DNA from 3 places in the Streptomyces sp. NPDC087787 genome. Region 2 is predicted to be linked to each of the others. Evidence: predicted binding sites of a transcription regulator. Region 2 holds the regulator's gene; each other region holds the start of a gene.
What was found. Region 2 encodes HrcA, which represses chaperone genes, less so after heat shock. Its sites were predicted from a motif close to TTNGCACTCNGNNNNNCNGAGTGCNAA; they were not measured.

Region 1 (9,453 bases), on a different contig from region 2:
GTCGTGCCGCTGCCCCAGCCCCAGTCGGCGCCCTTGGAGATCGCCAGCAGCAGGCAGACCAGGCCCACCGCCATACCGATGGCGCCGGGAAGGTCGAAGCGGCCGCCGGTGCGCACCGCCGACTCGGGCACGAGGCCCAGCACCAGTGCCGCCGCCACGACGCCCAGGCCGGCCGAGACCCAGAACAGCATGTGCCAGTTGAGGTTCTCGGCGATCAGCGCGGCGGCGGGCAGTCCGAGGGCGCCGCCGACACCGAGCGAGGCGCTGATCATCGCGGTCGCCGAACCGAGCCGCTCGGCGGGCAGTTCGTCGCGCATGATGCTGATGCCGAGCGGGATGACGCCGGAGGCGAGGCCTTGCAGGGCCCGGCCGACGATCATCGGCGTCAGGGAGTCGCTCAGCGCGGCCGTGACCGAGCCGGCCACCAGCATGGCCAGGCTCAGCAGGAGCATGCGGCGCTTGCCGTACATGTCGCCGAGGCGGCCCGTGACCGGGGTGGCCACGGCCGCGGCGAGCAGCGTGGCGGTGACGGCCCATACGGTGTCCGACGCCGAGGCGTGCAGGAGCTGGGGCAGCTCGGGAATGATCGGGATCACCAGGGTCTGCATCAGCGAGACCACGATGCCGCCGAAGGCGAGTACGGCCACGACGGCGTTGGGCCGGGGCGCGGATTGCCCGGCCGCGGCGGGCCGGGCGAGTGCGTCGGACATGAAGGAAGGTCTCCGTCGGAGAGCAGGTGTACTTGACTCAGGCAACCTTAATTGGACTTGATTGACTTAAGCAAGTGAATATCCCGCCGGGAAGGCCCCCGGGGCAGAGTCCGGACGGGCCGCCGGGCCGAAGAGACACAGGAGAAGGGGCGGCGCCCGCCCTGAGGCAGCCGCCGCCCCGCGACTCGTGTCAGCTCAACTCAGCGTCTCCAGCGCCGCCGCGTCGTACGGCTTCAGCTCGTCGAAGCGGCCGCCGAGGACCTTCGCCGCCCACTCGGGGTCCTGGAGCAGCGCGCGGCCCACGGCCACCAGGTCGAACTCGTCGCGCTCCAGCCGGTCCAGCAGGTTGTCGAGGCTGCCGACCTCCGCGCCCTCACCCTGGAACGCCTTGACGAAGTCGCCGTCCAGACCCACCGAGCCGACGGTGATGGCCTGCTTGCCCGTCAGCTTCTTGGTCCAGCCCGCGAGGTTGAGGTCCGAGCCCTCGAACTCCGGCATCCAGTGGCGGCGCGTGGAGGCGTGGAAGACGTCCACCCCGGCCGCGGCGAGCGGCGACAGGATCGCCTCCAGCTCCTCGGGCGTCTCGGCCAGACGGGCGTCGTAGGCTCCCGACTTCCACTGGGAGTACCGGAAGAGGACCGGGAAGCCGGGCGAGACGGACGCGCGTACCGCCGCCACGAGCTCCGCCGCGAACCTCGTACGGGCCACCGCGTCGCCGCCGTAGGCGTCGGTGCGGCGGTTGGTGCCCGCCCAGAGGAACTGGTCGAGCAGGTAGCCGTGGGCGCCGTGCAGTTCCACGCCGTCGAAGCCGATGCGCTCCGCGGTGGCGGCCGCCTCGGCGAACGCGCCGATGACGTCGTCCAGGTCGGTCCGCGTCATCGCCCTGCCGGTCACCTCGGACTCGCCGATGCGCAGCCCGGAGGGGCCCACGGCGGGCGCCTCGGGGAACGGCTGCTGGCCCGGCTTGCGCACCATGCCGATGTGCCAGAGCTGGGGCACGATCGTGCCGCCCGCCGCGTGCACGGCCTCGGCGACCTTCGCCCAGCCCGCGAGCTGCTCCTCGCCGTGGAACCGCGGCACGCGGTCGCTCTGCCCGGCCGAGTCGTGCCCCACGTAGGTGCCCTCGGTGACGATCAGGCCGACACCCGCGGCGGCACGGCGGGCGTAGTACGACAGCACGTCCTCGCCGGGGACGCCGCCCGGCGAGAACATCCGGGTCATCGGCGCCATCACGATCCGGTTGGGGACGGTGAGGCCGTTCAGCGTGACGGGGCGGGAGAGGATCTCGGCCGCGCGGGACGCGGACCCGGATTCGGAAGCGGTGACGGTCACGGTGGGGGGCTCCTCGAAATCGTGGTCGGTACCGGCCGGCACGCACGCGCGCCTGGCCGGGCACCGGCGTCAACTGCCCCACCGGCCACGGCATTCCACTGATCCACTCCTGTGACCCGGAACACGCCCGAGGGCGGCACCCCCTGTCTCCAGGGAGTGCCGCCCTCGGTACGTGAAGGACGGATCCGATCCTTTGAGGGATCAGAAGTCCATGTCACCGCCCGGCATGCCGCCGCCGGCCGGCGCGGCGGCCTTCTCCGGCTTGTCGGCGATGACGGCCTCGGTGGTGAGGAACAGCGCGGCGATGGAGGCGGCGTTCTGCAGCGCGGAACGGGTCACCTTCGCCGGGTCGATGATGCCCTCGGCGACCAGGTCGACGTACTCACCGGTCGCGGCGTTCAGGCCGTGGCCCGGGGTGAGGTTGCGGACCTTCTCCACCACGACGCCGCCCTCGAGGCCGGCGTTGACGGCGATCTGCTTGAGCGGGGCCTCCAGGGCGAGCTTCACGGCCTGTGCGCCGGTCGCCTCGTCACCCTCGAGCTCCAGCTTGTCGAAGACGCTGGTGGTCTGGAGCAGGGCCACGCCACCACCGGCGACGATGCCCTCCTCGACGGCCGCCTTGGCGTTGCGCACGGCGTCCTCGATGCGGTGCTTGCGCTCCTTGAGCTCCACCTCGGTGGCGGCACCGGCCTTGATGACCGCGACACCGCCGGCGAGCTTCGCCAGGCGCTCCTGGAGCTTCTCGCGGTCGTAGTCCGAGTCGCTGTTCTCGATCTCGGCGCGGATCTGGTTCACGCGGCCCGCGACCTGGTCGGTCGAGCCGGCACCGTCGACGATGGTGGTCTCGTCCTTGGTGATGACGACCTTGCGGGCGCGGCCCAGGAGGTCCAGGGTCGCGTTCTCCAGCTTGAGGCCGACCTCCTCGGAGATGACCTCGCCGCCCGTGAGGATGGCGATGTCGCCGAGCATGGCCTTGCGGCGGTCGCCGAAGCCCGGGGCCTTGACGGCGACGGACTTGAAGGTGCCGCGGATCTTGTTGACGACCAGGGTCGACAGGGCCTCACCCTCGACGTCCTCGGCGATGATCAGCAGCGGCTTGCCCGACTGCATGACCTTCTCCAGGAGCGGGAGCAGGTCCTTGACCGAGGAGATCTTGGAGTTGGCGATGAGGATGTACGGGTCCTCGAGCGACGCCTCCATGCGCTCCATGTCGGTCGCGAAGTAGGCGGAGATGTAACCCTTGTCGAAGCGCATGCCCTCGGTGAGCTCGAGCTCGAGCCCGAAGGTCTGCGACTCCTCGACGGTGATGACGCCTTCCTTGCCGACCTTGTCCATGGCCTCGGCGATGAGCTCGCCGATCTGGGTGTCGGCGGCGGAGATGGAGGCGGTGGAGGCGATCTGCTCCTTGGTCTCGACCTCCTTGGCCTGGTCGAGCAGGGCGGCGGAGACGGCCTCGACGGCGCGCTCGATACCGCGCTTCAGGGCCATCGGGTTGGCACCGGCGGCGACGTTGCGCAGGCCTTCCTTGACCAGGGCCTGGGCGAGCACGGTCGCGGTGGTCGTACCGTCACCGGCGACGTCGTCCGTCTTCTTGGCGACTTCCTTGACCAGCTCGGCGCCGATCTTCTCGTACGGGTCCTCGAGCTCGATCTCCTTGGCGATGGAGACACCGTCGTTGGTGATCGTGGGGGCACCCCACTTCTTCTCGAGGACGACGTTGCGGCCCTTGGGGCCGAGGGTCACCTTGACGGCGTCCGCGAGCTGGTTCATGCCGCGCTCGAGGCCTCGCCGCGCCTCCTCGTCGAACGCGATGATCTTGGCCATGTGAAGTGGTCCCTCCAGGACTGGGGGTGATTCCTTCGGACCGCGCCCGCGCCCGCGACGGACGGCCCCGGCCTGAGGTGGTTCCTTGCCCCACCTGGCCCGTGGCCTCACCGACCCGGTCCTTCGTTGTCACTCTCACCTTCAGAGTGCTAACGCCAATGATTAGCACTCGACCCCTCCGAGTGCAAGGTGCGCCCGCGAAGCGGGCTCGATGAGGGGTGGCGGTCGGGTGACGGGTGGGCGCAAGCGCCTTCGGGGTGGTCGGCGGGGAGTCAGCCGCGCGCGAACACCGGCGGCCGGCCCCGGCGAGGGAGCCGCGCACGAGGCCGGCACACCCGGGCGGGGCGCGGGCACGGCGAAGGGCCCGCACCCCGGCAGCGGAGGTGCGGGCCCTTCCGAAGAAGAACGTCGCTTGCGGTGGTCGCGCGATTCAGGCCGTGACGCGGACCATGTCGGCCTGCGGACCCTTCTGGCCCTGCGAGATCTCGAACTCGACCCGCTGGCCCTCTTCCAGCGTGCGGTAGCCGTCCATCTGGATCGCGCTGTAGTGGACGAAGACGTCCGCACCACCGTCGACCGCGATGAAGCCGTACCCCTTCTCCGCGTTGAACCACTTGACGGTGCCCTGAGCCATGCCTAACTCCCCTATTACTGGCCCTTGCACAGATCCGCACTTCGCGGACCCGGGTCAGACCTCACCCCCCGTGAATCGGGGGCGTGCGCCGGAACGCGTCGACCGCGGCCGAATGTATCTGCCCAACTGCCCTCTGCAACAGGTCAATCGGACGAGAAATCTGGACGCACACGGTCCGGAATATAGGAAGAATTCACGCGAATTCAGGGCAATTCGGGCCCCACGAACAAGGCAAATACCACAAAAGGCTCGCAGACTTTGGCTACTTCTTACCGGGCCCACGGCAGGATTCCATGGCCCCGGATTCCGAGTTCGGGGGCGCGTTCCCCAACTCTACCGCGTTCAATCACACAGAATTGCCCCCTCCGTATCTCTCACGGAAGGGGCAACTCGATGAACTCTGCGTGACCGGAATTACCGAAGGTAATGATCAGCCGCCGGCGACCGCGGGGATGATCGAGACGCCCGCGCCGTCCGGAGTGGCCGTCTGAAGGCCCTGCTCGAACCGGACGTCGTCGTCGTTGACGTACACGTTGACGAAGCGGCGCAGCTTGCCCTGGTCGTCCAGGACCCGGGCCGCGATGCCCGTGTGGTTCTTCTCCAGGTCAGAGATGACGTCGGACAGGGTCGCGCCCTCGGCGCTCACCTCGGCCCGCCCGCCGGTGTAGGTGCGCAGGATGGTGGGGATGCGGACGGTCACGCTCATGCCAGGCCAGCCTCTCGGAAGGAGTCCAGGGTCGGACGGATCGTCGCGGTCAGGCCGGTGCCGGCCACCGCGTCCAGGGTCTTCAGCCCGTCGCCGGTGTTGAGGACGACGGTGGTCTTCGTCGGGTCGAGGACGCCGTTCTCGACCAGCTTCTTCGTCACGCCGACCGTCACACCGCCCGCGGTCTCCGCGAAGATGCCCTCGGTCCGCGCCAGCAGCCTGATCGCGTCGACGACCTGCTCGTCGGTCACGTCCTCCACCGCGCCTCCGGTGCGGCGCGCGATGTCCAGGACGTACGGGCCGTCGGCCGGGTTGCCGATGGCCAGGGACTTGGCGATGGTGTCCGGCTTCTGCGGCCGCACGACGTCGTGGCCGGCCTTGAAGGCGGTGGACACCGGAGAGCAGCCCTCGGCCTGGGCGCCGAAGATCTTGTACGGCCGGTCCTCGACCAGTCCGAGTTCGATCAGCTCCCGCAGGCCCTTGTCGACCTTGGTGAGCTGGGAGCCCGAGGCGATCGGCACGACGATCTGGTCCGGCAGCCGCCAGCCGAGCTGCTCGCAGATCTCGTACGCCAGCGTCTTGGAGCCCTCGGCGTAGTACGGCCGCAGGTTGACGTTGACGAAGCCCCAGCCCTCGCCGGCCGGATCGCCGATCAGCTCGGAGCAGAAGCGGTTCACGTCGTCGTAGTTGCCCTCGATGCCGACGAGTTCGCCGCCGTAGATCGCGGCCATCACGACCTTGCCCTGCTCCAGGTCGTGCGGGATGAACACGCAGGAGCGCAGTCCGGCACGGGCGGCCGCGGCGCCGACGGCACCGGCCAGGTTGCCGGTCGAGGAGCAGGAGAGCGTGGTGAAGCCGAAGGCGCGGGCCGCCTCCAGCGCCTGGGCGACCACGCGGTCCTTGAAGGAGTGCGTCGGGTTGCCGGAGTCGTCCTTCACGTACAGCCCGCCGGTCACGCCCAGTTCACCGGCGAGGCGGTCGGCCTGGACGAGCTTGGTCCAGCCCGGGTTCAGGTTCGGCTTGCCGGCGACGTCCGCGGGGACGGGCAGCAGCGGCGCGTAGCGCCAGATGTTCGCGGGGCCCGCTTCGATCCGCTTGCGCAGCTCCTCGGTGTCGTAGGCCGAGAAGTCGTAGGCGATCTCCAGCGGGCCGAAACACTCCTCGCAGGCGAAGACCGGGCCGAGAGGGACGCGGTGACCGCACTCGCGACAGCTCAGTGCCGCGGCGGGGCCGAGGTCCACGGTGGAATCGGTGCTGCTTGCAACGGTCTGCACAGCCATGTGAGGCGAGGCCCTTTCTCCTCATCTTCCTCACGACGCATCTCGCCGTGAGACGGATTTGGCACCTTCCCTAGCCGGGAGCCTCGCGAGGACGATCGGCTGTGCGCGCACAGCGGTCGATACGAGAACCGGCTGGAGGGTTGCCGGGGCTTCATCGGGCCGTGTCCCTCTGCCCCTCTGGATGAGCTGTATTCGGTTGTGAGGCGGAGTCGACCCCCGGCATGGGATGGTCGTCCGCGTTGTTCAAGACTGTAACGGAAGGCCAGGACGGCGGAGACGGTCGTCCGAACCGCGAGACGACACCGCGAGACGACAGTCGCGGGACGACAGTGAGGAGCCGCTGACCGTGCTGGAAGAAGTCGAGCGCTGGCTGGCCACCCGCTCCTGGTCCGTCGCCGACCGGCCGCTGCACCAGATCCTGGCGGCCAAGCAGCGCACCGGTCAGTCGGTCTCCGTGGTGCTGCCCGCGCTGAACGAGGAGGCGACGGTCGGCGACATCGTCGCGGTGATCCGCCGCGACCTGGTGGAGCGGGCGCCGCTCGTCGACGAGATCGTCGTCGTCGACTCGGGCTCCACCGACCGCACCTTCGAGGTGGCCGCCGCCGCGGGCGCCCGGGTGGTGCGCCGCGACGAGATCCTGCCGCGCCTGCCCGCGGTGCCGGGCAAGGGCGAGGTGCTGTGGCGCTCCCTGCTCGTCACCCGCGGGGACGTCATCTGCTTCGTCGACGCCGATCTGCGGGAGTTCTCCTCCGACTTCGTCACCGGCATCGTGGGCCCGCTGCTCACCGAACGCGACGTCGACCTGGTCAAGGCGATGTACGACCGCCCCTTCACCGTGCCCGGCCGGGACGCCTCCGCCTCGGCCGCCGCCAGGCAGGGCGGACGGGTCACCGAGCTGATGGCGCGCCCGCTGCTCAACATGCACTGGCCGCAGCTCGCCGGCTTCGTGCAGCCGCTCGGCGGCGAGTACGCGGCCCGCCGCTCACTCCTCGAACAGCTGCCCTTCCCGGTCGGCTACGGCGTCGAGCTGGGCATGCTGGTCGACGCGCTGCACCTGGTGGGCCTGGACGCGCTCGCGCAGGTCGACGTCGGGGTGCGCAGGCACCGGCACCAGGACGGGCAGGCGCTCGGCAGGATGGCCGCCGCGATCTACCGCACCGCCCAGCTCCGCCTGGCCCGCGGCCATCTCGTGCGCCCCAGGCTCACCCAGTTCGAGCGCGGCGAGAACGGCTTCGAGCCGCGGACGCACCCCGTGGACACCGAGGAGCGTCCGCCGATGGCCGAGGTCGCGGAGTACGCGGCCCGGCAGGTGGCGTGAAACAACGGCCTCGCCCGCTTTCCGGCGGCTACGAAGCGGAACCGTACGTTTGAGCGTTTCGGGGCCGGGCTAGGTTGAGGCTTATGGCTTCTACGCACGGTGCCGAGGTGCTGGTCGCGTCCAATCGCGGCCCGGTTTCGTATCAGGTGCGCGAGGACGGCTCACTCCACTCCCGGCGCGGTGGCGGGGGGCTGGTGTCCGGGCTCTCCGCGATCGGCCCGGAGGCGGGGGTGGTGTGGGTGTGCGCCGCGCTGAGCGACGCCGACCGGGAGGCGGCGGGCCGCTTCGAGGGCGGGCGCCGGCTGCCGTCCGAGGCGACCGGCGGGCAGCAGGTGCGGATGCTCGACATCGACGCGCGGGTCTTCTCCGACGCCTACAACGGCATCGCCAACTCGGTGCTGTGGTTCGTCCACCACATGCTGTACCAGACCCCGCTGGAGCCGGTCTTCGACGCCGGGTTCCGGCGCCTGTGGAAGTCCTACGAGGCCTACAACCTGGCCTTCGCCGAGGCGCTCGCGGAGGAGGCGGCCGAGGGGGCGGCCGTGGTGGTGCAGGACTACCACCTGACGCTCGTGCCGGGGATGCTGCGCGATTTCCGGCCCGATGTGCGCATCGGGCACTTCTCGCACACGCCGTGGGCGCCGGCGGACTACTTCCGGATCCTCCCCGACGACATCGCCGAGCAGGTGCTGCGCGGAATGCTGGGCGCGGACCGGCTGGGCTTCCTCACCCAGCGGTGGGCCGACGCGTTCGCCGGGTGCTGCGACGCGCTCGTCGGCGGGCTCGGGGGTACCCGGATCGGGGTGCACGGGCTGGGCGCGGACGCGGAGTTCCTGCGGGAACGGTCGCACCGGGCCGACGTCGAGGAGCGGATGGCGGCGCTGCGCGAGGAGATCGGCACCGGACCGGACGGTGGCCCGCGCCGGACGATCGTGCGGGTGGACCGGACCGAGCTGTCCAAGAACATCGTGCGGGGGCTGCACGCGTACCGGGAGCTGCTGGAGCAGCGCCCGCAGTGGCGCGAGCGGGTGGTGCACGTGGCGTTCGCCTACCCCTCGCGGCAGGACCTCGCGGTGTACCGGGAGTACACGGAGCAGGTGCGGCGGGTGGCCGAGGAGATCAACGCCCGGTACGGGACGCCCGGCTGGACCCCCGTCCTGCTGCACGTGGAGGACGACTTCGCGCGGTCGCTCGCGGCGTACCGGATCGCCGACGTGGCCCTGGTCAACCCCATCCGGGACGGGATGAACCTGGTCGCCAAGGAGGTGCCGGTCGTCTCCGACTCGGGGTGCGCGCTGGTGCTGTCGCGGGAGGCGGGGGCGTACGCGGAGCTGGGCGAGGACGCGGTCGTCGTCAACCCGTACGACGTGGTGGGGACGGCCGGTGCGCTGCACCGGGCGCTGAACATGCCGGATCCCGAGCGGGCGGAGCGGACGAAGCGGCTGGCCGCGGCCGCGACCGCGCTGCCGCCCGCCCAGTGGTTCCTGGACCAGCTCCAGGAGCTGGGCGGCTGAACGGACGGGGGGCTACGCGAGGCTACGCGAGGCGGTCGGCCAGGTTCCTCAGCAGTGCCACCACCCCGGCGGGGCCGTCCACCACGAGGTCGGCCCGCCGCGACACCTCGGTGACCTCCGTACTGCCGCTGCAGA
Region 2 (9,453 bases):
CCGGGGCGATGTGCGCCTCGGGTGCGCCGTCGCGGGTGGAGGTCCAGGCGACGAAGGCGCCGTCGGGCGAGATGCGGGGGTGGTTCACCGGCACGTTGTCCGCGCTGACCCGCCAGGCCCGGCCGCCGTCCAGCGGCGCGAGCCACACGTCGTCCTCGGCGGTGAAGGCGACCAACTCGCCCCGCAGGTGCGGGAACCGGAGATACGAAGACGAGGCGGACGAGGCAGACGACACGGACGACACGGACGCGGGCGACGATGTGGGCTGAGTCACGTGATCACCCTACGCAGGGGCGGCGGCCACGGACAGGGGGCGAACGGCCTCCCCGCGCGCGCGAACCGGCGGCCGTGCGGTCTCACTTGCCGCGCACGGGCCAGCAGGTGGGATCGCCCTGGCACCAGATCGTCCGCGTGACGGTCACCGTGACCCCCGGCTGCGGCTGCCCCTGGGGGGGCCGGTAGGTGACGGGAGGCCGGTACGTCGGCCCGGTCGTGGCGTCGCAGTCGCCGAGGCCGCGTACGTGGAACCACTCCTTGCCGCCCACCGTGGCGGTCAGGTCCCCGCGCACGCAGGCTCCGTCGACGGCCCGGGTGACCTTCCCGGTGACGGTGATCCTCCGGCCGTCCTTCGTCTCGCCCTTGCAGTCCACGGAGACCATGGTGATCTCGGACGCCGAAGGCGCCGGACTCCCCGCAGCGCGTGTCCGGCCTCCGTCGTCGTCCCTGCCCGTGCAGCTGAGCCAACTCACGGATGCATGCCGCCGGTTCAGTTCCGCCGTCGCCGTCCTGTCGGTCGTGTGCGCCGCCGAGGCCGCGCTGAGCCCGCCGGGATCGCAGGCGACGGCGCCGCCCGCGGCGACCACCGCGAGCACCGTCACGGCCCTCACCCGCCGCCCGTGCGGCAGGCGCCGAATCCGCCTCAATGCCCCCATGTACGGCAGCCTGCCACCGCCGCGCCCGGGACGGTAGAGCGCATATGGCCACGCGCGCGCCGCGCACGCCCGCGCTCATCCGGCCGGCCTCGGGACGTGCCGGGCCGGTCGGGGCGAGCGGCTGATCAGGACCAGCGGCCGGTACGGCCCAGCAGCAGGGCGGTCGCCGCCGTGCCGGCGGTCGAGGTGCGCAGCACGGTGGGCCCGAGCACGTACGGCTTCGCGCCCGCGTCCCGGAACTGTGCCAACTCCTCGGGGGACACCCCGCCTTCAGGGCCGACGACCAGCACGATCTCGCCCCGGGCGGGGAGTTCGGCGGTGGCCAGGCGTTCCTCGCCGCTCTCGTGGAGCACGGCGGCGAAGTCGGCTCCGGCCAGAAGTGCGGCAACCTGTTTGGTCGTCGCCGCGTCCGCGACCTCGGGGAAGCGCACCCGACGGGACTGCTTGCCGGCCTCGCGGGCGGTGGCGCGCCATTTGCCGAGCGCCTTGAGACCCCGGTCGCCCTTCCACTGCGTGATGCAGCGGGAGGCGGACCACGGCACGATCGCGTCCACGCCGACCTCGGTCATGGTCTCCACGGCGAGTTCACCGCGGTCGCCCTTGGGCAGCGCCTGGACGACGGTGATACGGGGGGACTCCGGCGGTTCCTCGACGAGGGCCGCCAAGTCCGCGATCACCAGCCGGTCCTTGCCCTCGGCCGCCTTGACCACGCCCTCGGTCCAGCGCCCGCGGCCGTCGGTGAGCACCACGTCCTCGCCCGGCCGCAGCCGCTTGACCGAGACCGCGTGCCGCCCCTCGGGGCCGTCCAGCACGAACTCCGTGCCGACCAGGTTCAGTTCGTCGACGACGAACACCGGCGCGGTCATCGCGCGTCACCTCCTGCCGCCGGGCCGGCCGCCAACGCCGTGCGTGCCGCGTCGAGTTCGGCGAGCAGTACCTCCACGAGCCGACCGGCGGGCAGTACGCGGGCCATCCGGTGGCCCTGGCCCGCCCACAGCGCCATGCCCTGCGCGTCCTTCGCCTTGGCGGCCGCCTTGCGCAGCGGCGCGGTGAGGTGGTGGACCTCCGGGTAGGCGGCGGGCGCGTAGGGGCCGTGCTCCCGCATGAAGCGGTTGACCAGTCCGCGGGCCGGCCGCCCGGAGAACGCCCGGGTCAGCTCCGTACGCGGGAACACCGGGTCGGTGAGGGCCTCCTTGTGCAGCTTGTGCGCGCCGGACTCGGGGGTGGCGAGGAAGGCCGTGCCGAGCTGGGCGGCACTGGCGCCCGCCGCGAGCACGGCGGCGATCTGGCTGCCGCGCATGATGCCGCCCGTGGCGATGATCGGCAGGGCGACCGTCTCACGGATCTGCGCGACGAGTGAGAGCAAGCCGATCCCGGCGCCGTCCTGCTCCGGCAGGTCGCGGTGGGTGCCCTGGTGGCCACCGGCCTCCACGCCCTGGGCGATCACCGCGTCCGCGCCCGACCGGTCCACGGCGAGGGCCTCCTCGGTGGTGGTGGCGGTGGCGAGGACGAAGGTGCCGACCCGGTGCAGGGAGTCCACGACCTCCCGGGCGGGCACACCGAAGTGGAAGGAGACCACCGGCACCGGGTCCTCGAGGAGCACGGCGAGCTTGGCGTCGTAGCCGTCGTCGCGTCCGGACTCCGGGTCGCCGAGTTCGGTCTCGTACCAGCCGGGCTCGCCGGCGAGCTGGTGGGCGTAGAGGTCGACGGCGCCGGTCTCGGCGCTCTCCGGCTGCGGCATGAACACGTTGACGCCGAAGGCGCGGCCGGTCAGTCCGCGAAGCTGCTTGATCTCCTGGTACATGCCGTCGGCGGTCTTGTATCCGGCCGCGAGGAATCCCAGCCCGCCGGCGTCGGACACCGCCGCGGCGAGCGGCGGCACCGCGGGACCGCCCGCCATCGGCGCCTGCACGATCGGGTGCGGGAAGAGATCGGTCAGTGCGGAGGACATGACGGCATGTTGTCACGTCCTCCGGACGAGTCCGAATCCGGGCGACCTCCGGCATATGCCGGAGGAATCCCCCTTCCCACCCCAGTCAGGCGTCAGCGACCGTTGGCTGTGACTGCCCGGGGGACAACCCCCGGGCCCCCGGCCGACCCCAGCCCCGCCTCAGCGGCCGTTGAAAGCGTCCTTCAACCGCGAGAACAAGCCCTGCTGCCCCGGCTGACCGTGCCTGCCCGGGGGACAACCCCCGGACCCCCGGCCGACCCCAGCCCCCCTCAGCGGCCGTTGAAAGCGTCCTTCAACCGCGAGAACAAGCCCTGCTGCCCCGGCTGGAACTGCCCCTGGGGGCGTTCCTCGCCGCGCAGCTTGGACAGTTCGCGCAGCAGGCGCTCCTGCTCCGGGTCGAGCTTGGTCGGGGTCTGGACCTCGACGTGGACGATGAGGTCGCCCCGGCCGCCGCCGCGCAGATGCGTGACGCCCCGGCCGTGCAGCGGGATCGACTGGCCGGACTGGGTGCCCGGGCGGATGTCGACCTCCTCAAGGCCGTCCAGGGTCTCCAGCGGCACCTTGGTGCCGAGGGCCGCCGCGGTCATCGGGATGGTGACCGTGCAGTGCAGGTCGTCGCCGCGCCGCTGGAACGTCGAGTGCGGCAGCTCGTGGATCTCGACGTACAGGTCGCCGGCCGGACCGCCGCCGGGGCCGACCTCGCCCTCGCCCGCGAGCTGGATGCGCGTGCCGTTGTCGACACCGGCCGGGATCTTCACGGTCAGGGTGCGGCGGGCGCGGATGCGGCCGTCGCCGGCGCACTCCGGGCACGGGGTGGGCACCACCGTGCCGAAGCCCTGGCACTGGGGGCACGGACGCGAGGTCATGACCTGGCCCAGGAAGGACCGGGTGACCTGCGAGACCTCACCCCGGCCGCGGCACATGTCACACGTCTGCGCCGTGGTGCCGGGGGCCGCTCCCTCGCCGCTGCACGTGTTGCAGACGACGGCCGTGTCGACCTGGATGTCCTTCGTGGTGCCGAAGGCCGCCTCGTCCAGCTCGACCTCGAGCCGGATCATCGCGTCCTGGCCCCGGCGCGTGCGGGAGCGCGGTCCGCGCTGCGACGCCGTGCCGAAGAAGGCGTCCATGATGTCGGAGAAGTTCCCGAAGGAACCGCCGGCCCCGAAGCCGCTCGCGCCGGCCCCGCCGGACTGCGAGAGGGGGTCGCCGCCGAGATCGTAGACCTGCTTCTTCTGCGGGTCCGAGAGCACCTCGTAGGCGGCGTTGATCTCCTTGAACCGCTCCTGGGTCTTCGGATCCGGGTTGACGTCCGGGTGCAGCTCGCGTGCGAGCCGCCGGAAGGCCTTCTTGATCTCTTCCTGCGACGCGTCACGGCGCACGCCGAGAACGGCGTAGTAGTCCGTGGCCACCTACGACTCCGCCAGGATCTGTCCGACGTACCGTGCCACTGCGCGTACCGCTCCCATCGTTCCCGGGTAATCCATGCGGGTCGGTCCGACCACGCCGAGCTTGGCCACTGCCTCGCCGCCCGAACCGTAGCCGACCGACACGATGGACGTGGAGTTGAGTCCTTCGTGGGCGTTCTCGTGACCGATGCGCACGGTCATGCCCGCATTCTGCGTCTCACCGAGCAGCCTCAGCAGCACGACCTGCTCCTCCAGCGCCTCCAGAACGGGCCTGATGGTGAGCGGGAAGTCGTGCGGGAAGCGGGTGAGGTTGGCGGTGCCGCCGATGACCAGCCGCTCCTCGTTCTCCTCGACGAGCGTCTCCAGCAGAGTGGACAGCACGGTCGAGACCGTACCCCGGTCCTCGACGTCGAAGGCGTCGGGCAGGTCCTCCACGAGCTGCGGGACGTCCGTGAAGCGGCGGCCCGCGACCCGGCTGTTCAGCCGCGCCCTCAGATCGGCCAGCGAGGTCTCCCCGAAGGGCACCGGGCAGTCGACCATCCGCTGCTCGACCCGGCCGGTGTCCGTGATCAGCACGAGCATCACGCGCGCGGGCGCGAGGGACAGCAGCTCCACGTGCCGCACGGTCGAACGGGTCAGCGACGGATACTGCACCACGGCGACCTGCCGGGTCAGCTGGGCGAGCAGCCGCACCGTGCGGGCCACCACGTCGTCGAGGTCGACGGCGCCGTCGAGGAAGTGGTGGATGGCGCGCCGTTCGGGCGCGGTCATCGGCTTGACCTCGGCGAGCTTGTCGACGAACAGGCGGTAGCCCTTGTCGGTGGGGATGCGGCCGGCGCTGGTGTGCGGCTGGGCGATGTAGCCCTCGTCCTCCAGGGCCGCCATGTCGTTGCGGACCGTGGCCGGTGAGACGCCCAGGCTGTGCCGCTCGGTGAGGGCCTTGGAGCCGACCGGCTCCTCGGTGCCGACGTAGTCCTGGACGATGGCGCGCAGCACCTGAAGCCGCCGCTCGCTGAGCATCGCGCACACCTCCAGGGTCGTTCCTCGGCCACCCGCCTGGCACTCTGCGCATAGGAGTGCCAGCTCTACCCGGCCCAGTGTACGGCCGCCGGGTACGCCCCCGGCAAGGCCGGGCCACGACTGCCTGCGAGGTCGGGACCGGGATCACCCGGGATCGGCCGGGATGTCGTACCCGGCGGGCATCACCGCTAGCGTCGCCCCATGACGGATGCGCGGGAAACCCCTCGGGACGAAGCCCGGGGAGAACTGGAATGGGAACGGCTGGCGGACGGTGTGGGGCGGTGCCGCCTGCCCGGATGGGACTGCACGACCGGGCTGGTCGTCGGGGAGGGCGCCGCGCTGATGGTCGACGCGGGTTCGAGCCACGCGGAGGGCGCGCGGTTGCGTGCCTGGGCGCGGGCGCGCGCCGGTGGTGATGTGACACATCTCGCGCTCACCCACCCCCACTTCGACCACATCTTCGGGGCGGCGGTGTTCGACGGCGCGGAGATCTTCGCCGCCGAGGGCGCGGACGCGGTGTTCGGTGACAGCGGTGAGCGCGCGGAACTGCGCGAGGACGCGGTACGCCAGGGCCTGGACGCCAAGGCGGCCGAGGAGGCGGCGGACGCCCTGGTACGGCCCGGCCGCGAGGTCCGCGACCGGCTCACCGTCCGGCTCGGGGGCGGGCGGGAGGTGCTGCTGGCGAACATGGGCCCGGCGCACTCCACGCACGATCTCGCGGTGGTGGTGCCCGGCGACCCGACCGTGGTGTTCTGCGGGGACCTCGTCGAGGAGTCCGGCGAACCCCAGGCGGGCCCGGACGCCGTGCCGTCCCGGTGGCCCGCCGCGCTCGACCGGCTGCTGGCGCTCGGCGGCGAGGACGCGCTGTACGTCCCCGGTCACGGAGCGGTGGTGGACGCCGCCTTCGTCCGCGCCCAGCGGGACGCCCTGGCCACGCGCTTCGGCGTGTCGCGCTGAGGGGACACGGCCCCGTCCCTATCGTCACTCGAATGCGCCCACCCGTCTCCCGCCACCGCCCTTCCGGTGAGGGCCCTTCGGGCCCGCGCCCCCGCGTGTACTCGCCCGACCTCACTCCCCCGTGGAAGAAGCCGCGGACCGTGCCGGAGGTTCCCGCCGAACCGGGTCTGGTGGTGGAGGAGCCCGGGACCGGCTTCTGCGGGGCGGTGATCCGCTGCGAGGCGGGCACGGTGACGCTGGAGGACCGCTTCGGCAAACACAGGGCGTTCCCGCTCGCGCCCGGCGCCTTCCTGCTGGAGGGGCGGGCGGTCACCCTGGTGAAGCCGTCGTCCGGTCCGGTACGGCCCACCCGTACGGCATCCGGTTCGGTCGCCGTGCCCGGGGCACGCGCGCGTGTGGCCCGGGCCGGGCGCATCTACGTCGAGGGCCGGCACGACGCCGAACTGGTCGAGAAGGTGTGGGGCGACGACCTGCGCGTCGAGGGCGTGGTCGTGGAGTACCTGGAGGGCGTCGACGACCTGCCGTCGATCGTCGAGGCGTTCGCACCCGGCCCGGACGCCCGTCTCGGCGTCCTCGTGGACCATCTGGTGCCCGGCAGCAAGGAGTGGCGCATCGCCGAGTCGGTGACCAGCAAGCACGCGCTGGTGGTCGGCCACCCGTACATCGACGTCTGGGAGGCCGTGAAGCCCTCCTCGCTCGGGATCGAGTCCTGGCCCCGCGTCCCCCGCGGCCAGGACTGGAAGACGGGCGTGTGCCGCGCCCTGGGCTGGCCGGAGAACACGGGCGCGGCCTGGCAGCGGATCCTGTCCCATGTGCGGTCCTACAAGGACCTGCAACCGGAGCTGCTGGGCCGGGTCGAGCAACTGATCGATTTCGTCACCGCCCAGCCCGAGTAGCCGGGCCGGGCCCGCGTCCCCAGGGACCGCCCGCTCCGGGCGGCTCAGTCCACCAGGTCCCGCACCACCGCGTCCGCCAGCAGCCGGCCCCGCAGGGTGAGCACGGCCCGCCCCGCCTCGTACGGCTCCTCCTGGAGCAGCCCGTCGGACAGTCCCCGCCGGGACGCGGCCAGGCCGTCCGGGCGCAGCAGGTCCAGCGGGACGCCCTCGCGCAGCCGCAGCTCCAGCAGGATCCGCTCCACCCGGCGGTCCTCCTCGGTGAGGAGTTCCCGCCCGGCTCCCGGTGAGCGGCCGGCCGCGAGGGCCGCCGCGTACGCGCCCGGATGCTTCACGTTCCACCAGCGCACGCCCCCGACGTGGCTGTGCGCGCCGGGTCCGGCGCCCCACCAGTCGGCGCCGCGCCAGTACAGCTCGTTGTGCAGGCAGCGGCCGGCTTCCGAGGTGGCCCAGTTGGACACCTCGTACCACTCGAAGCCCGCCGCGGACAGCGTCTGCTCGGCGATCAGATAGCGGTCGGCGTGCACGTCGTCGTCCGTCATCGGGATCTCCCCGCGCCGGATCCGGCGGGCGAGCTGCGTGCCCTCCTCCACGATCAGGGCGTACGCCGAGACGTGGTCGGGGCCGGCGCCGAGGGCCGCGTCCAGCGAGGCGCGCCAGTCGTCGTCCGACTCGCCGGGGGTGCCGTAGATCAGGTCGAGGTTGACGTGCTCGAAGCCGGCGGCGCGGGCCTCGGCCACACAGGCCTCGGGGCGGCCGGGCGTGTGGGTGCGGTCGAGGATCTTCAGGACATGCTGCCGGGCGCTCTGCATGCCGAAGGAGATCCGGTTGAAGCCGCCCTCGCGCAGCGCGGCCAGGTAGGCCGGGTCGACCGACTCCGGGTTGGCCTCCGTCGTGATCTCCGCGTCGGCCGCGAGACCGAACTCGTCGCGGATCGCCGCCAGCATCCGCACCAGGTCCTCGGCGGGCAGCAGCGTGGGCGTGCCGCCGCCGACGAAGACCGTGCGGACCTCGCGCGGATCGTCGCCGAGCACCTTGCGGGCGAGGCGCACCTCGTCGGTCAGCGTCCCGGCGTAGTTGTCCCGCGAGGCGAGCACCCCGCCGGTGCCGCGCAGCTCGGTGGCGGTGTAGGTGTTGAAGTCGCAGTACCCGCAGCGGGTCGCGCAGTAGGGCACGTGCAGATAGAACCCGAGGGCCCGCTCGGCGGCCCCGGCAAGGGCCTGCGCGGGCAGCGCACCGTCATCGGGAACGGACTCACCGTCGGGAAGTGCGGAAGGCATGTCTTCCATTGTCCAGCACACGCGGGCTGGTCCCGGCTGGGTGGTTCGTCAGTCCCGTTCGGCCTGGAGCACCAGGAGGGCCAGGTCGTCCTCCGGGGGGCCCGCGCCGAAGTCGTGGACGAGGTGGCGGATCCGCTCGGCGATCGGTTCGGCGTCGAGGCCGGCGCAGTCGGCGAGGGCCGTGGCGAGGCCGTCGCCGTCGTCGAACTGGCGGGAGCCGGAGCGTCGCTCGGTGACGCCGTCGGTGACGCACAGCAGGGTGTCGCCGGGCCCCAGCTCGAAGGTCTCGCAGTCGTACGTCTCGTCCTCGATCACGCCGAGCAGCGCCTGTGGCCGGGCCACCGTACGGACGCCGCCCTCGAGTCCGAGGACCAGCGGCAGCGGGTGCCCGGCGGAGGCGAGGGTGCAGTGCACGCCGCCGTCGAAGGGGACCAGCTCGCCGTACAGCAGGGACAGGAAGCGGGTCTGGGTGTCCCCGGGGAGCGGGGTGCGTCCGCCGGCCGCCACGAGGACGCGCGCGGCGGCGTCGGCGGCCTCGGTGGCGTCGTCGAGGAGGAGCTGGTTGAGGCGGTCCAGGACGTCGGCGACACCGTAGCCCTCGCGGGCCAGCAGCCGCAGCCAGGGGCGGGCGAGCCCGATGACGACGGCGGCCTCGGGGCCCTTGCCCTGCACGTCCCCGACGGCGAAGCACCAGCGGCCGTCACCGGCCGGGAAGAGGTCGTAGAAGTCGCCGCTCGGGCCACCCTTGTCGCACGGCTCGTACACCAGCGCGCTGCGCAGTCCTGGGATCTCGGCGACCGCGCCGGGCAGCAGGCCGCGCTGGAGCACCGCGCTGATGGTGGCCTGGCGGGCGTACTGACGGGCCGCGCCGATGGCGAGGGCGACCCGGCGGCTGAGGTCCTCGACAAGCCCGGTGACCTCGTCGGGGAAGCGGAGCAGCCCGGTCCGCCCGATGACCAGCGTGCCCAGTGGGCGGCCGCCCGCGATCAGGCGGTACGCCAGCGCCGCGCCGTG
Region 3 (9,453 bases), on a different contig from region 2:
GCGGGCAAGACGTCCCTGGCGATCCTGCTCACGCTGCAGTTGCTGAGCCTGCAGGACGCGACGCGGCCCGTCCCCGTACCGCTGCTGGTGTCGTCCTGGGACGCCGGCAAGGAACACTTCGACGTCTGGCTCGCGCGCCGCATCCACGAGGAATACGTGGGCCTGTCCAGGGACCTCGACCGGACCCGGATCCGCGAGCTGGTACGCGACCGGCGGGTACTGCCGGTCCTCGACGGCCTGGACGAACTGCCTCGCCCGCTCCGGTCCGCGGCGCTTGCCGGGCTCAACAGGGCGGGCGCCGACGGCGCACCGCTGATCCTCACCTCCCGCACGGCGGAGTACACCGAACTCGTCGAAGAGGAGGCCGTGTTGCAGGCTGCGGCCGTGATCAGGGCACAGCCCGTGGACGGGGCCGCGGCGGCGGAGTACCTGCGCGGCTCCTCGCATCCGCAGCGCACCCGGCAGTGGCAGGTGCTCCTCGGCCACCTCACGCACCACCCCGATGCCACGGCGGCCAGAGCCCTCTCGTCCCCGCTCATGCTGTGGCTGGCCCGCACGGTGTACGCCCACCCGGACGCCGACCCCGGCGAGCTCGCGGACGAGTCCCGCTTCCCCGACGCGGCGGCCGTCGAGCGGCACCTGCTCGACTCCATTGTTCCCGCGGCGTTCCCCTCCGGACCGGCCTCGCCCCACCAGCCCCACCCGGTACGCGAGTGGAGGCACGCGCAGGCGCAGCGTGCCCTCGGCTTCCTCGCGGCCCATCTCACCGCGATGAAGACAAGGGACTTCGCCTGGTGGGAGCTGCACCGCGCGAAGCCGCCGACGGTCCTCAAGGCGCCGGCACTGCTGGCCGGCTACGTCCTGCTGATGACAGGCTCCTCGTGGTTCCAGGACTGGCTCACGGGAGGCGATCCGTTTCTGGGCTTGCAGGTAGCCGCGGGAGCCACGGTCGCCACGTTATTGGGGATCATGAGCGGCATACTCCTGCTGCTCTCGCAGCTGTGGAAGGGGCCTCTGCCCCGCCGGCTCGCCGCGTTCGGCAGGCACCGCTCCCGTATCCCGGGCCTGTTCTGGCTCGTCGTGTTCCTGGCGCCCGTCGCCCTTCTCCTGACCAGGGACGAACCGCTTCTGGCGCTGGGCTTCATCGTTCCGGCGCTGCTCATGATGGTCGTCGGCGCGCCTGCCGACACCGCGCAGGCCGTCGGACCGCGGGCATTGCTGAGCGGCGAGCGGGCCAGCACGGTGCTGATGCTGCTGGCTGTCGCGCCGGTGATCGGGGCCATCGGCACCCTGTACATCGTCCGGGTCCCCGACCGCACCGTGCTGCTCGGCAGCTGGCTCTCCGGAACCGCGGGTGCGGCTGCGGTGATGGTGGCCCTCAGCCCCTGGACGCAGTGGCTGCTCGCGAAGGTGACGCTCGCCAGCCTGGGGAGGCTGCCGTGGTCGACCATGGCGTTCCTCGAGGATGCGCGCCGGGTGGGCCTGCTGCGGCAGGTCGGCGGCGTCTACCAGTTCCGCCACGCCCAACTCCAGGCACGCCTCGCGGCCGGCCGGCGCGGCAGCGGCACCCCGGCGCCCCGTCGGCGACGCGCCACCACCCGCGCGCCCTGGCCGGTCCGCCCGCTTCCTGCGGCGAGCAGCACCCCGCAGTCCGCACGCATCCCCGGCTACGTCGGGCTCCGGCACCCCAGGGGGTGGCCGGCCATGTACGTGGCGATGTGGACGCTGGCCCTGCTGTGGACCGGCGCCGCCGCCGTCCAGGACGCCTGGCACGACCCCAACGCCTGGCTGACCGTGGGTTTCTTCGTGGCACTTCCACCCGTCCTGGACCTGCTGATCCCGCCGCTCACCTGGCGCAGGGCCGAGTTGCGCCTGGACCATGGCGGCATCGAGTACGCGATGGGCAAGCGAACGATACGTTTCGAGTGGTGGGACGTCACGGAGGTCTCGGCACGGCTGTACGAACCGCCGCTCGGCAAGGACGACGGTACCGTCATGCTCCACCTGCGGCTGAGACCCGAGATCACTCCGGGGCCGCGGATCCGTGTCAACAGCACGGGCTTGATCGCCCTGTGGCCGCTCGACAGCCCCACCGGAGATCCGGACGAGGCGACGACCCCGCCCGAACTGCACGACGCGCTCGTACGCTTCGCAGGCGAACGATGGCGGCCCCCGGCGGGGAGATGACGGATGGCTTGCTGAGGCGCGGGCCGGCCACGCACCGGCGCATCCTGGCGGCTCCGCGTCCGTCGGCCGTCGACGACCGGACCCGATGGCGATGGCCCACTCGCCCTCCCTTGGGGTGTCCTCACCGAAGACGCCAAGCCGGGTCGGGGGTCGGGGGGACCTGGCAGGATGGGACGGCGGGCCCTGGGGGGTCGCTGGGGAATCGGCGCGTCCGCGGCGTTCGCGGGGCCGGCGGGCAGGATGAGAGGTGCGGCTGATCGAGCCCGAGCACGTTCCGTACCTCGCCGCCCTCCGCTACAAGGACTCCGGTCTGCGCAAGCGGGCCCAGTGGGAGCAGGTCTGGGAGCAGCAGCGCGAGGAGGACCGGACCGGGCAACGGCTCGACATCAAGGTGCCGCCGAAGTACACCAGCGCCGACTTCCTCAAGCACTCCTACTGGTCCCACCGCGGCAAGCTCGACGTGCCCAAGGAGCGCTTCATCTCCTACCCCGGTGCCTCCCCCGAAGCCGACGGCTCCCTGCTGCTCGGCTGGGCCGGCTGGAACCACCGCGACCAGGCCGACGCCCTCGTCGGAATGATCCGCGACCGCGTCGAGAACGGTGGCTGGGCCAAGGAGGACCCCCGCTTCGTGCCTCTCCTCGCCGGACTGCGCGAGGTGCTGCCCTGGGTCCACCAGTGGTACGGCGAGTACGACGAGGAGTGGGAGGGCAACCCCGCCGAGGAGTTCCAGGCCGCCCTCGAAACAGGCCGTACGGAACGCCAGCTCTCCGAGTCCGACCTCGTCAACTGGCGTCCCGAGAAGAAGACTCGCGGTCGCCCGAAGAAGAGCGAGTGACCGGCCCACGGACATGAGTGAGGGGTGGTAGGGAGCACCACGGCTCCCTACCACCCCTCGGTCACATCAACCGCGTACGGCCATCCGCACAAACGCCGGCCGTAAGGGGCGCGGGGAACTGCGCGAGCAACCACCGTCGGGCCGCACCCGGCATCGGAACCCCGGGGGGCAGGAGCCCAAACGCCGGTGCCCGGCGCCCCCGAAGGGGCGCCGGGCACCGGCGGTTCGGCTCAGTTCAGCGGAGCGCTCAGTGGGCGTGGCCGTGGCCGTGGCCCGCCGCGGCCGGCTCTTCCTCTTCCTTCTTCTCGACGACCAGGGTCTCGGTCGTGAGCAGGAGGGAGGCGATGGAGGCGGCGTTCTCCAGGGCGGAGCGGGTGACCTTGACCGGGTCGATGACGCCGGCCTTGACCAGGTCGCCGTACTCGCCGGTGGCGGCGTTGTAGCCGCTGCCCTTCTCCAGCTCCGCCACCTTGGAGACGATGACGTAGCCCTCGAGGCCGGCGTTCTCGGCGATCCAGCGCAGCGGCTCGACGGCGGCCTTGCGGACGACCGCGACACCCGTGGCCTCGTCGCCGGTCTTGTCGAGGTTGCCCTCCAGGACCTTCACGGCGTGGACGAGCGCGGAGCCACCACCGGAGACAATGCCCTCCTCGACCGCGGCGCGGGTCGCGGAGATGGCGTCCTCCAGACGGTGCTTCTTCTCCTTCAGCTCCACCTCGGTGGCGGCGCCGACCTTGATCACGCACACGCCGCCGGCCAGCTTCGCGAGGCGCTCCTGGAGCTTCTCGCGGTCCCAGTCGGAGTCGGTGTTCTCGATCTCGGCCTTGATCTGGGAGACGCGGCCCACCACGTCGTCCTTGTTGCCGGCGCCGTCGACGATCGTGGTGTCGTCCTTGGTGACGGTGACGCGGCGGGCGGAGCCGAGGACGTCAAGACCGGCCTGGTCGACCTTGAGACCGACCTCCTCGGAGATGACCGTGGCACCGGTGAGGACCGCCATGTCCTGGAGCATCGCCTTGCGGCGGTCGCCGAAGCCGGGGGCCTTGACGGCCACGGCGTTGAACGTGCCGCGGATCTTGTTGACGACCAGGGTCGACAGGGCCTCGCCCTCGACGTCCTCGGCGATGATCAGCAGCGGCTTCGAGGCGTTCGCCTGGATGATCTTCTCGAGGAGCGGGAGCAGGTCCGCGATGGCGGAGATCTTGCCCTGGTGGATCAGGATGTACGGGTCGTCGAGGACGGCCTCCATGCGCTCCTGGTCCGTGACGAAGTACGGCGACAGGTAGCCCTTGTCGAAGGCCATGCCCTCGGTGAAGTCCAGCTCCAGACCGAAGGTGTTGGACTCCTCGACGGTGATGACGCCGTCCTTGCCGACCTTGTCCATCGCCTCGGCGATGAGCTCGCCGACCTGCTGGTCCTGGGCGGACAGCGCGGCGACCGCGGCGATGTCGGACTTCTCGTCGATCGGGCGGGCCGAGGCGTGCAGCTCGTCGGAGACGGCCTTGACCGCGGCGTCGATGCCCTTCTTCAGAGCGGCCGGGGAGGCACCCGCGGCAACGTTCTTCAGGCCCTCGCGCACGAGCGCCTGGGCGAGCACGGTGGCGGTGGTGGTGCCGTCACCCGCGATGTCGTTGGTCTTGGTCGCCACCTCCTTCACCAGCTGGGCGCCGAGGTTCTCGTACGGGTCGTCGATCTCGACCTCGCGGGCGATGGTGACGCCGTCGTTGGTGATGGTGGGCGCGCCGAACTTCTTGTCGATGACGACGTTGCGGCCCTTGGGGCCGATCGTCACCTTGACCGTGTCGGCAAGCTTGTTGACGCCGCGCTCGAGGGCGCGACGGGCGTCCTCGTCGAACTTCAGGATCTTCGCCATGGCAGCGGGAGCCCTCTCGAAATCTGGTGGAAAGACACTGCGCCCCGGGCGCCCGGCTTCTTATCGGTCGCGGGGGGCCAGGGGCGCAGCTCAAGCAGAATTGCTTCGGCTTCGTGAAGAAGCGGGTGAACTACTTCTCGATGATCGCGAGAACGTCGCGAGCCGAGAGGACGAGGTACTCCTCGTTGTTGTACTTCACCTCGGTGCCGCCGTACTTGCTGTAGAGCACGACGTCACCGACCTTCACGTCGAGCGGAAGACGGTTGCCGTCCTCGAAGCGGCCCGGGCCCACGGCCAGGACGACGCCCTCCTGGGGCTTCTCCTTGGCGGTGTCCGGGATGACCAGGCCAGAGGCCGTGGTCTGCTCGGCGTCGAGCGGCTGGACCACGATGCGGTCCTCGAGCGGCTTGATGGCAACCTTGGTGCTGGCGGTCGTCACGATCCGACCTCCCCCTTCGGAGATCTCACGGGGTTAACTGTCTGAGGTGGCGACCAGGTCGATCCGTCGTCGCGGGTGCCGGACCTGCCCGTCGCTGTGTTGGCACTCTCCAGGGGGGAGTGCCAGACCTGAGACTATGACCGCGATTAGCACTCGGTCAAGCGGAGTGCCAATTGCCTCGTGGCGCGTCGGCGGGTGGGGTGCGTTCGGGGAACGTGTGTTCCCGGTGCTGTGGGTGTGTGCGGGCGTCCCTGGGGCTTCGCCCCCGGACCCCCGGATCGGCCTGAACGGCCCTCGTCCTCAAGCGCCGGACGGGCTATTGATGCCGGACTCGGCCTGGAAGCTCAGCCCGCCTGAGACCGGACCTCAGAGGTAGTCCTGCAGGCGGCCCACCGTCAGGCCCTTTTCCTGGATGGTGCGGAGCAGGCGGGTCGTGCGGTCGCGGAGGGGCGGGCCGTCGAGGTCGTCGTCGTCCGAGGCGACGAGGAGGATGTCGCCGGGGCGCAGTTCGCGGGGGCCGTGACTGAAGCGCAGGCCGGTGTCGGTCGTGGCGGCGCGCCACAGGACGACGGCCGAGACCCCGCAGCCGGCGGCGGCGCGCAGGGTCGTCGTGTCGTATCTGCCGTAGGGCGGACGGAAGAGGCGGGGGGTGACGCCGAAGCGGGAGCGGATCTTGTCCCGCTGGCCGCAGATCTCGGCGCGCTGGCCCGCGTAGGGCAGCCCGCGCAGCGAGGGGTGGTCCAGGGTGTGGTTCTGGAGGTCCGCGCCGACCGACATCAGGTGCGCGAAGTGCCCGTACCCCGGTCCGACGACACTGTCCGTGAGGAACATGCTGACCGGCAGCCGCAGTTCACGGACCATGTCGACGAACCGCGGATCCTTCTCCGCGCCGTCGTCGTAGGTCAGGAAGACGACCGGGTCGGAGGTGGCGATCCGGTCCACGACCTCGGGCAGGCCGGCGGACGGGCCGGCGCCGGCGCGGCGCGCCGGGCGGGCCGGCGGCTTCGGCGGTGCGGGCAGCGGCGCCCTGAGGCCCCAGCGCCGGTAGGCCTGGTCGGCCGCCGCCGGGCTCGGCGACCGTACGCCCTGCGCCGCCTTGCGGCCGAGCCGTTCGAGGGGGTCGACGGACGTGGCGCAGCCGGTCAGCAGGGAGGCGGCGAGCAGGGCCACCGCCACGTGCCGGGACCTGAGGGGCCGCAGCCTCACAGGTAGTCCTCCAGCCGGGCCACCGCGTACCCGTCGGCCGTGACCTTCTTCAGGAACCGGCGCATGTCGTCGGCCATGGTGCCGTTCCACTCGCCCCGGCCGCGGAAGTGGGTGAGCACGATGTCGCCGGGACGCAGCCGCTGGTCGTCCTCGCGGAACTCCCAGTGGTCGACGTAGACCTCCTCGTTCCAGATCGGCGCGTACTCGATGCCGCAGGACTTGGCGGCGCGCAGGGTGTCCTGGTTGTAGTTGCCGTAGGGCGGGCGCATCATCCTCGGGCGCTTGCCGAACTGCTTCTCCATGATGTCCTGCGTGTCGCAGATCTCCCGGCGCTGCTCCTCGTAGGACAGGCCCGGCAGGTAGGGGTGGTGCAGCGTGTGGTTGTTGAGGGTGACCCCCGAGGCCTGCATCTTCCGGAAGTAGTCGTAGTCGTCCTTGATCAGGTAGTCGCTGAGGAAGGCGGTGTACGGGATCTTCAGGTCCCGCATCATCCGCAGGAACTCCGGGTCCTTCTCCGCGCCGTCGTCGATGGTGAGGAAGACGACCTTGTCCTTGGTGGGGACCGTGGTGAAGACCGGGGGCAGGTTCCAGTCCTCCTGGTGGTTCACCTCGAAACCGGCGCGGGCGGTGGCCCTGAGCTTCTTCGTGGGCGGCTTCGGGGGGATCAGCGGGACCTGCTCCAGGCCCCAGCGCCTGGCGGTGGCCGCCCGCTGCGCGTAGGAGGTGTGCAGGCGGTCGGCGTAGGAGCCGAGGGCGGGGGCGGCGGGCGCATGGTGGCGCGGCTGGCCGGGGGCCGGGCGCACCTGTGCCGCCGGCTCCGAGCAGCCGGAGGCGAGCGTGGCGACGGCGAGCACCGCGAGTCCGCCGCGGATCCGGTTCCGGCACGTCGGGGACCTTTCAGGACTCTTTTTATCGTTTTGTCCTACAAGCCTCATGGCGCCGGATCCTCGCAGGCCCACCGCACGGAAGCAGGGGCGACACCGCGGCCGGAGGCACACCATCCACCGACTGGCCCACAATGAGCCGGTGAACGACCACCTCCACGCCTTCGCCTCGCTGCTCACCCCCGAGGGCCGCGCCCTCCTCGACGAGGTGCGCGGCACCGAACCCGCCGACGAACTCGCCGTCGCCACCCGGCTGCGCCGTGAGCACCCCGCCGAACTGGTGTCGGCGGCGCTCGGCCAGGCCCGGCTGCGGCAACGGGCGGCCGCGAAGTTCGGGGCCGAGGACGCGGGGCGGATGTTCTTCACGCCGAACGGGGTGGAGCAGTCGACGCGGTCGAGCGTGGCGGCCTACCGGGCGGCCCGGCTGCGGGAGTCGGGGGTGACCTCGGTCGCGGACCTGTGCTGCGGGATCGGCGGCGACGCGATCGCCCTCGCCCGCGCCGGGATCCGGGTCCTCGCCGTGGACCGGGACCCGCTGACCGCCGCCGCGGCCCGCGCGAACGCCGAGGCGCTCGGGGTGGCGGACCTGATCGAGGTGCGGGAGGCGGACGTCACGGAGGTCGACACGGCGTCGTACGACGCGGTGTTCGTGGATCCGGCCCGCAGAGCGGGAGGAGGAAGGGGCGCTCGCGTCTTCGACCCGGAGGCGTACTCGCCGCCGCTGTCCTGGGCCGTCGGCGCCGCGCTCCGGGCGCCCCGCGCGGCCCTGAAGATCGCCCCCGGCATCCCGCACGAGCTGGTCCCGCCGCAGGCCGAGGCCGAGTGGATCTCCGACGGCGGGGACGTGAAGGAGGCGGTGCTGTGGTTCGGCACCGAGCCGGGCCTGATCAGGGCCACCCTGCTGCCCGGCCCGCGCACCCTGCGCGGCCGCGGCCTGCCCGACCCCGCGGTCCGCACCCCGGGCCGCTACCTGTACGAGCCCGACGGCGCCGTCATCCGCGCCCACCTGGTCGCCGAGGCCGCCCAGGAGCTCGACGGCGGCCTGATCGACGCGACCATCGCGTACGTGACCGCCGACCGGCTCCGCCCCACCCCCTACGCCACCGCCTATGAGATCACCGACCGGCTGCCCTTCAACGTCAAGAAGCTCAAGGCTCTGCTGCGGGAGCGCGAGGTGGGCGCGCTGACCGTGAAGAAGCGGGGCTCGGCGGTGGAGCCCGAGGAACTGCGCAGGAAGGTCCTTCCGAAGCCGCACGGCAGGAACGCGGCGACGGTGTTCCTCACCCGGGTCGCCGGGGCGCCGACCATGCTGATCGGCCACCCGGCGGGCTGACGCCCGCGAAAGGCGGCGACCACCCCGCCGGGGCGCCCTCAGCCGTTCTCGGCGGCCCGCCTCAGCAGCAGTTCCCGCTCCCGCTCGTTGCGGGCCAGGGACGCCGCCCGTTCGAACTCGGCGCGCGCCTCCGCCGTGCGTCCGAGACGGGCCAGCAGGTCCGCGCGGACGCTGGGCAGCAGGTGGTAGGCGCGCAGGGCGGGTTCGGCAGCCAGGGCGTCGACGATCTCCAGGGCCGGGGCCGGTCCCTCCGCCATCGAGACGGCGACCGCGCGGTTCAGCTCCACGACGGGGGAAGGGGACCGGGCGGCCAGGAGGGCGTACAGGGTGACGATGGCGGGCCAGTCGGTCTCCTCGTAGGTGTACGCGCGCGCGTGGCAGGCGGCGATGGCGGCCTGCAGGGCGTACGGACCGGGGGCCCCGGTGGTGTCGGCGCGGGCCAGCGCGGCGACACCACGGGCGATGAGCATGCGGTTCCAGCGGCGGCGGTCCTGGTCCTTGAGCAGCACCGGTTCGCCGTGCGGACCGGTGCGGGCGGCGGCGCGGGAGGCCTGGAACTCCAGGAGGGCCACCAGGGCGTGCGCCTCGGGTTCCTTCGGCATCAGGCCGGCCAGCAGCCGGGCCAGGCGCAGCGCGTCCTCGCACAGCCCGGGGCGCAGCCAGTCGTCGCCGGCCGTCGCGGCGTACCCCTCGTTG

Region 1: a site for HrcA is predicted at 4,029-4,055, ahead of groL (chaperonin GroEL). Genes of this name have one in related genera too.
Region 3: a site for HrcA is predicted at 5,481-5,507, ahead of groES (co-chaperone GroES). Genes of this name have one in related genera too.

The regions. Positions count from the first base shown of each region.
Region 1 is NZ_JBIUVQ010000009.1:153,835-163,287, forward strand. It holds gene ACIOWN_RS16755 (MFS transporter) at 1-710, opposite strand, end outside; gene ACIOWN_RS16760 (NADH:flavin oxidoreductase) at 906-2,042, opposite strand; gene groL (chaperonin GroEL) at 2,244-3,866, opposite strand; gene ACIOWN_RS16770 (cold-shock protein) at 4,297-4,500, opposite strand; gene ACIOWN_RS16775 (MoaD/ThiS family protein) at 4,931-5,206, opposite strand; gene thrC (threonine synthase) at 5,203-6,486, opposite strand; SAM riboswitch class I at 6,505-6,674, opposite strand; gene ACIOWN_RS16785 (glucosyl-3-phosphoglycerate synthase) at 6,833-7,804, shown strand; gene ACIOWN_RS16790 (trehalose-6-phosphate synthase) at 7,888-9,318, shown strand; gene otsB (trehalose-phosphatase) at 9,341-9,453, opposite strand, start outside.
Region 2 is NZ_JBIUVQ010000001.1:62,737-72,189, reverse strand. It holds gene ACIOWN_RS00345 (S41 family peptidase) at 1-175, opposite strand, end outside; gene ACIOWN_RS00340 (hypothetical protein) at 357-932, opposite strand; gene ACIOWN_RS00335 (16S rRNA (uracil(1498)-N(3))-methyltransferase) at 1,058-1,798, opposite strand; gene ACIOWN_RS00330 (nitronate monooxygenase) at 1,795-2,883, opposite strand; gene dnaJ (molecular chaperone DnaJ) at 3,153-4,292, opposite strand; gene hrcA (heat-inducible transcriptional repressor HrcA) at 4,293-5,309, opposite strand; gene ACIOWN_RS00315 (MBL fold metallo-hydrolase) at 5,511-6,266, shown strand; gene ACIOWN_RS00310 (DUF3097 domain-containing protein) at 6,299-7,162, shown strand; gene hemW (radical SAM family heme chaperone HemW) at 7,207-8,439, opposite strand; gene ACIOWN_RS00300 (SpoIIE family protein phosphatase) at 8,488-9,453, opposite strand, start outside.
Region 3 is NZ_JBIUVQ010000011.1:30,403-39,855, reverse strand. It holds gene ACIOWN_RS18730 (NACHT domain-containing protein) at 1-2,187, shown strand, start outside; gene ACIOWN_RS18725 (DUF7008 domain-containing protein) at 2,435-3,022, shown strand; gene groL (chaperonin GroEL) at 3,270-4,895, opposite strand; gene groES (co-chaperone GroES) at 5,026-5,334, opposite strand; gene ACIOWN_RS18710 (polysaccharide deacetylase family protein) at 5,701-6,540, opposite strand; gene ACIOWN_RS18705 (polysaccharide deacetylase family protein) at 6,537-7,475, opposite strand; gene ACIOWN_RS18700 (methyltransferase domain-containing protein) at 7,549-8,757, shown strand; gene ACIOWN_RS18695 (RNA polymerase sigma factor) at 8,796-9,453, opposite strand, start outside.